2 regions of the Streptomyces sp. NPDC054961 genome follow, and region 2 is predicted to be linked to the other one. Evidence: riboswitches for the same ligand, from Rfam matches in the RefSeq annotation. Region 2 holds a riboswitch; the other holds the start of a gene.

Region 1 (3,411 bases), on a different contig from region 2:
CCGCCGGGCCGCCCGTGCGGCCGCCAGCGGCTCCAGCAGCATCCGCAGCTCCAGGAGGTCCGCGGCCTCCCGCTCGGTCGGCTCCGCCACGCAGGCGCCCGCGTGCCGCCGGGTGGTGACGAAGCCCTCCGACTCCAGCGTGCGCAGCGCCTCGCGCACCGGGACGCGCGAGACTCCGTACCGGCGGGCCAGCACCTCTTCGGTCAGCCGGGCGCCGGGCCCGAACACGCCGGAGACGATGTCGTCGCGAATTGCTGTGCATACCGTGTGCGCGGGAATACGCAAGACCGGACCTCCGCCTTTTTCGTATGGCTGTGCGCGCTGCGATTCTATTGCAACACACGATAATTTCCGAGGACGGCCGGAAATACGAAACATTCACACGCATCCGAGGCCCGCACCTCGGAGGCGGTCCGCGCGGACCGACGCACGAAGGCCCCGGCTCGAGGAGAGCCGGGGCCTTCGGGAAGACGTGCGGTGCGGCGGCCGGCCGGGCGGCGGACCGCCGGGACCGACCGGTGCGGACCGGTCAGACGTTGACGCCGTGCGAGCGCAGGTACGCGATCGGGTCGATGTCCGAGCCGTAGTCGGCGCCGGTACGGGCTTCGAAGTGCAGGTGCGGGCCGCTGGAGTTGCCCGTGGAGCCCGACAGGCCGATCTTCTGGCCCGGGGTGACCTGCTGGCCGACGGAGACGCTCAGCGAGCTCATGTGGCCGTACTGGGTGTACGTGCCGTCGGCGTGCTTGATGACGACGTTGTTGCCGTACGCGCCGCCCCAGCCCGCCTCGACCACGGTGCCCATGCCGACCGCGTGGACCTCGGTGCCGGAGGAGGCGTGGAAGTCGATGCCGGTGTGGCTGCCGGAGGACCACATGCCGCCGCCCGCGTGGTACTGGGTGCTGACGTAGGACTCCGCGAGCGGGGACACGAAGGTGTTGAGGCGCTTGCGCTCCTCCTCGCGGGCCGCACGCTCGGCGGCCTCGCGCTCGGCCTTGGCCCGCGCCTCGGCCTTCACCTTGGCCTCTGCCGCCCGCTGCTTCGCGTCGGCCTCGGCCTGCGCCTTGGCGGCGGCGGCCTCGGCGGCCCGCTGCTGGGAGGCGGCCTGGGCCTGGATCTCACCCTCGAGCTCGTCGGCCACGACGATGGTGTTCATGCCGGTGTCCTCGACGGAGGGGGCCTTGTCCGCGGCGAACGCGGGGCCGGCCAGCGAGCCGACGACACCCGTGGTGGCGAGGGCCGCGATGCCGGCGTAACCGGCGGTCCTGCGGCTCAGACGACTGGAACCGCGGTGCTTGCCGGACCCGGCGGTACGACTGCCAAACGCCATGAAGGGGCTGATCCTTTCCTTCCCTCTCGCCTACCGGGTTAGCTGACGGGTTCGGAGCAGGAAGGTCTCCTACGGGCCTCCACTTGCGAGGCGGCCCGATTCACCCCAGGGACACATGTGGGTCCCCGGCTCCCCAGGCTCGCGCCTGACGGGGACTCGGCGATCGCTGCCCGGTGCCGCGGATGCGGCGGTTACCACTGACGGACAGCACGCCTGACGCTAGGCGGATCATCAGTCAATCGCCAAACAGACGCGCCTTTTTGTTGCGTTCGCCACACCGCATACAAGCAACCACACCACTAAACGGACAAAAGGGGCCCCGGCGACAAGTCGCCGGAACCCCTTGGGCGTCAGCTCAGTTGGTCACCACGGTCACCTCGCCGATACCGAGGGCGCGCACCGGCTCCTCGATCTGCGAGGCGTCACCCACCAGGACCGTGACCAGGCGGTTCACCGGGAACGCGCTGACGACCGCCGAAGTGGCCTCCACCGTCCCGGTTTCGGCGAGCCGCGCGTACAACTGCGCCTGGTAGTCGTCCGGCAGCTCCTGCTCGACCTGATCGGCGAGGGTGCCCGCGACCGAGGCGGCCGTCTCGAACTTCAGCGGGGCCACGCCCACCAAGTTCTGCACCGCCACGTCCCGTTCGGCATCGGTCAGGCCGCCCTCCGCGAGGGTGCGCAGCACCTTCCAGAGGTCCTCCAGCGCCGGGCCGGTGTTCGGGGTGTCCACCGAACCGCTGATGGCGAGCATCGAGGCGCCCTTGCCGTCGGCGGTGGAGCGCAGCACCTGGCCGAAGGCGCGCACGCCGTACGTGTACCCCTTCTCCTCGCGCAGCACCTTGTCCAGGCGCGAGGTGAGGGTGCCGCCCAGGCAGTACGTGCCGAGGACCTGGGGCGCCCAGACGCGGTCGTGCCGGTCCGGCCCGATACGGCCGATCAGCAGCTGGGTCTGGACCGCGCCGGGCCGGTCCACGATGACCACGCGGCCGGTGTCGTCGGCGGTGACCGGCGGGACCGGGCGCGGCTCGCTGGTGTCACCGGTCCAGGCGCCCAGGGTGTCCGCGAGGACGGCGTCGAGGTCGATGCCGGTCAGGTCGCCGACGACCACCGCGGTGGCGGTGGCGGGGCGTACGTGGGCCTCGTAGAAGGCCCGTACGGCGCCGGAGTCGATGCGGGAGACCGTCTCCTCGGTGCCCTGGCGGGGGCGGGACATCCGCAGGCTCGCCGGGAACAGCTCCTGCGAGAGCTGCTTGGCGGCGCGGCGCTGGGGGTTGGCCAGCTCGTGCGGGATCTCGTCGAGCCGGTTGCGCACCAGGCGGCCGACCTCGGCGTCGGCGAAGGCCGGCGCGATCAGCGCCTCGGCGACCAGGCCGAGCGCCTTGTGCAGCCGCGACGCGGGGACCTCCAGGGAGACCCGCAGGCCCGGGTGGTCGGCGTGCGCGTCGAGGGTGGCCCCGCAGCGGTCGAGCTCGGCCGCGAACTCCTCGGCGGAGTGCTTGTCGGTGCCCTCGGCCAGCGCGCGGGCCATGATGGTAGCCACGCCGTCGAGGCCCTCGGGCTCCGCGTCCAGCGGGGCGGCGAGGTTGATCTCGACCGCGACGACCTGCTGCCCCGGGCGGTGGCAGCGCAGCAGGGTCAGGCCGTTGGCCAGGACCCCGCGGTCGGGGGCCGGGAAGGCCCACGGCTGCGGCTCGCCGGCCTGGGGGCGCGGGTGGAAGGTCATCGTGACGGCTGCGGTGTCGCTCACTGCTCCGCCCCTTCGTTCTCGTCGCCGTTCCCGGCGCTCTCGTCGGTGTCGTCCGGCCCGTCGGTCCCGTCCGCCGCGATCGGCTCGTACACGAGCACCGCGCGGTTGTCCGGGCGCAGTCGGGCCGCGGCCACGGCCTGCACCTCCTCGGCGGTGACGTCGAGGACGCGCTGGACGGCGGTCAGGGCCAGCTGCGGGTCGCCGAACAGCACCGCGAAGCGGCACAGTTCGTCGGCGCGGCCGGACACCGTGCTCAGCCGGTCCAGCCACTCGCGCTCCAGCTGGGCCTGCGCGCGTTCCATCTCCTCCGCGGTCGGGCCCTCGGCGGCGAACCGCG
Region 2 (3,411 bases):
AGCACCTGGGCGGCGCGCAGGGCGACCCGCGTGTGGCCCTCGGGCGAGAGGTGCAGCCGGTCGGCGTCCCAGGCCCGCCGGTCCTGGACGGACTTCAGCGACCAGAGGTCGAGGACGGGGCAGTCGTAGCGGTCGGCGATGGAGTGGACGTGCGCGCTGAACGTCGCGATCTTGCCCCGGATGTGCTTGAGGACCGGCACGTCCCGCGTGTCGAAGCCGGTGGTGATCACGACCCGGCCGACCGATCCGGCGAGGTCGCGCACGGCGGCCTCGTACCGTTCGGCCACGTCGTCCGGGTCGCTGCCGGGCCGGATGATGTCGTTGCCGCCCGCGCAGAAGGTCACGAGGTCCGGCGCCAGCGCCTTGGCGCGGGGCACCTGCTCGGCCACGATCTGGTCCAGGAGGCGGCCGCGCACGGCCAGGTTCGCGTACCGGAAGTCGTGCTCGTCACGCTGGTCGGCGAGGAGAACGGCCAGCCGGTCCGCCCAGCCGACGAACGTTTCCCCGGGTCCCGGGTCCCCCACGCCCTCGGTGAAGCTGTCCCCGATCGCCGCGTACGAGCCGATGGTCTTGAGTGTCGAAGTCGTCGCTGCCACGGGACCCCATCCTTCACCCCGGGGCGCGACCTACGCGACCGTAGCCACGGGTTGACACACCGTGATCTTCGCCACCGTCGGCCGAGGAAGAGGAGGGCGTGGGACCGGGACCCCCCTCGGGCCCCGGCCCCACGCCCCGCCCGGCCCCGCGGCGGCCGCACCACCGCGGGGCCTCCGGTTCACCGGATTCAGATGCTGACGCCCTTGGAGCGCAGGTAGGCCACCGGGTCGATGTCCGAGCCGTACGAGGGGCCCGTACGGATCTCGAAGTGGAGGTGCGGGCCGGTCACGTTGCCGGTCGCGCCGGAGAGGCCGATGGTCTGGCCGCCGGTCACGCTCTGGCCGGTCGAGACGGACAGCTGGGAGAGGTGGCCGTACTGGCTGTACTTGCCGTCGGCGTGCCGGATGACCACCTCGTTGCCGTACGCGCCGCCCCAGCCGGCCGACACGACGGTGCCCGCGCCGACGGCCTTGACGGTGGTGCCGGAGCTCGCGATGAAGTCGACGCCCGTGTGGTAACCGCTGGACCACATGGCGCCGGGCGTCCGGTACGAGGTGGACACGCCGCCGCCGACCGGGGCGACGAAGCCGGCGGAGGCGGGGGCGGCCTGCTGCTGGGCGGGGGCCTTGGGCGCGGGGGCGACCGGAGCCTCGGCCGCGGCGTCCGGCGAGGAGCCGTCGGACGCGCCTTCGCCGGAGAAGGACTCCTCGCCGGAGGAGCCGTCGGAGGAGTCGTCCGAGGAAGCCTCGGGAGCCGAGGCCTGAGAGGCGTCAGAGGGGTCCGAGGAGTCAGCGGCATCAGAGGAGGAGGAGGAAGCGGACTTTTCGGCCGGCTCCGGCGCCTCGGCCGGCGCGGGCTCGGCGGCCCGGGCCGCACCCTTCGCGCCGAGCGTCAGCTTGAGGCCCGGGTGGATCAGCGACGGATCGGAGCCCACCGCCTCGCGGTTGTCCTCGTAGAGCCGCTCCCAGCCACCGCGGAGGTGCTGCCGCTGGGCGATCTTGGAGAGGTAGTCCCCCGGCACGACCGTGTAGACGGCCGGGGCGGCCTGGGCGGCCGACCGCGCGGCGGTCGGGGCGGCCTGGAGAGCGGCCGGGACCTGCGCGGCCTGCGGCGCAAGGACCTGCGCGGCGGCGGGGGCGGCGCCCTGGGCGCCGGCCGCGTGGGCGCCGGCGGCGCCGAGCAGCGGGAGCGCGAGGGCCGCGCCACCGGTGCCGGCGACGGCGAGACCGCGGGATATCGAGCGGGACTTGGGACGGCGGTGCTTACCCGTTGCAGGCATGGCGAATTCCTCTCCGACGCCTGCGAGGTGAGCTGTCGGGTTCGGACTGGAGATGTCCGGCCATCGCGGATGCCGATCAAGGACACCCGCACGACTTAACCCCGAGCTGTTCCGTTGCAAAGATCCCGAACAGGATCTGGAACAGCGGCTTACCTGGTTCCCCCGCTCCTGCCCCGCGCGTGATCAGTCGAGTGCGGTTTCCGGTCGGCGGCAGGATTAGGCGGTCCGTCCGGATCGATCGCGAACGTAATCGAGTGCGCCCGGACAGAACAAGTCATGAATTCCCCAACAAAATCTTGAAGATGACGGCCCGCAGGAATTCCGGTCACCCTCCGTCCATTCGCGGCCTTCAACAACCGCCCCGGCAGGGCAATTCGGTATTCGCGATCAGCCACTCACCGTCACCGTATGATCTGGCTCACGGGGAGGTGTCCGATCTCGCCTTTCGCTATGGCAACTTGGTCCCAAGTGGAGCAATTCGGACACTCTCGACGACGACACGGAGGAGCCCCTGTGACCCAGCAGATACCCCACCCCTCGCGCACGGAGCCGGCGCTGTCCGGAGTGCGCAACTTCCGCGACGTGGGCGGGCTGCCGACCACGGACGGCCGGAGGGTCAAGTCGGGACTACTGTTCCGAAGCGGACATCTCGCACATGCCACCGAAAGCGATGCGGAGTTCCTCGGCTCGCTCGGACTGCACACCGTGTTCGACTTCCGCAATGACGCCGACCACGCGCTGGAGGGCGCGGACGTCGATCTTCCCGGCGTGCTGAACGTCAACATCCCGCTGTCGGACCCGGCCGACGGCCGGGAGTTCTGGACCATGGTCCGCGACGGGGAACTCGCCCAGCTGCACGAGGTCCTGGGCGACGGCAAGGCCGCCGCGCGGATGTCCCATTCGTACCGCGGGATCATCAGGACCCGCACCGCCGAGCACAGCCGGGTCGTGCACGCCCTCGCCGAGGACAGCGTCCCGGCCCTCATGCACTGCGCCGCCGGCAAGGACCGGGCCGGCCTGTCGATCGCCGTCACCCTGCTCGCGCTGGGCGTGGAGCGGGACGCGATCGTCACGGACTACCTGGAGTCGAACGCCGCGCACAACCGCTACCGGGTCCGCCGGAGCGGGGACGCGACCGAAGCCCGCACCCCCGAGGTGATGGAGCTGCTCGCCCCGCTCTTCGACGCCCGCGCCGAGTACCTGACGGCGGCCTTCGAGACCATGGACGAGGAGTGGGGCGGGGTGGAGCGCTACCTCGGCGAGGGGGGGGGGGGGGGGGGGCGGCCCGCCCGCCCGCGGGGGGGCGGGCGGGGGGGGGGGGCGGGCGCCGCCGGGGGGGGGCGGGGGCCGCGCCGGCCCCCCCCCGCCGCCACCTCCCGCGCCGGCGGGGCGGCCTGTTGCACCCCCGCCCGCGCGGGGGGGGGGCCCCCCCCGCCGCGCACCGCGTCAGCGGTTCGCGACGGCCTGCCGCACCAGCGTCCTGCCGAAGTCCCACATCAGCGCGCCGCCGCCGTGCGCCTCGTCCATGACCTCGC

The links. A riboswitch is a leader RNA that binds a small molecule or an ion and turns the genes downstream of it on or off. The one in region 2 is predicted to bind cyclic di-AMP.
Region 1: linked by a shared signal. The riboswitch ahead of ACWF9Z_RS28765 (M23 family metallopeptidase) and the one ahead of ACWF9Z_RS16475 (M23 family metallopeptidase) in region 2 are both predicted to bind cyclic di-AMP.

The regions. Positions count from the first base shown of each region.
Region 1 is NZ_JBSGWY010000040.1:8,025-11,435, forward strand. It holds gene ACWF9Z_RS28760 (GntR family transcriptional regulator) at 1-285, opposite strand, end outside; gene ACWF9Z_RS28765 (M23 family metallopeptidase) at 530-1,327, opposite strand; cyclic di-AMP (ydaO/yuaA leader) riboswitch at 1,340-1,499, opposite strand; gene ACWF9Z_RS28770 (M16 family metallopeptidase) at 1,683-3,050, opposite strand; gene ACWF9Z_RS28775 (M16 family metallopeptidase) at 3,071-3,411, opposite strand, start outside.
Region 2 is NZ_JBSGWY010000015.1:148,187-151,597, reverse strand. It holds gene ACWF9Z_RS16480 (SGNH/GDSL hydrolase family protein) at 1-596, opposite strand, end outside; gene ACWF9Z_RS16475 (M23 family metallopeptidase) at 785-1,876, opposite strand; cyclic di-AMP (ydaO/yuaA leader) riboswitch at 1,879-2,076, opposite strand; partial or broken gene ACWF9Z_RS16470 (tyrosine-protein phosphatase) at 2,390-3,148, shown strand; gene ACWF9Z_RS16465 (aspartate aminotransferase family protein) at 3,323-3,411, opposite strand, start outside.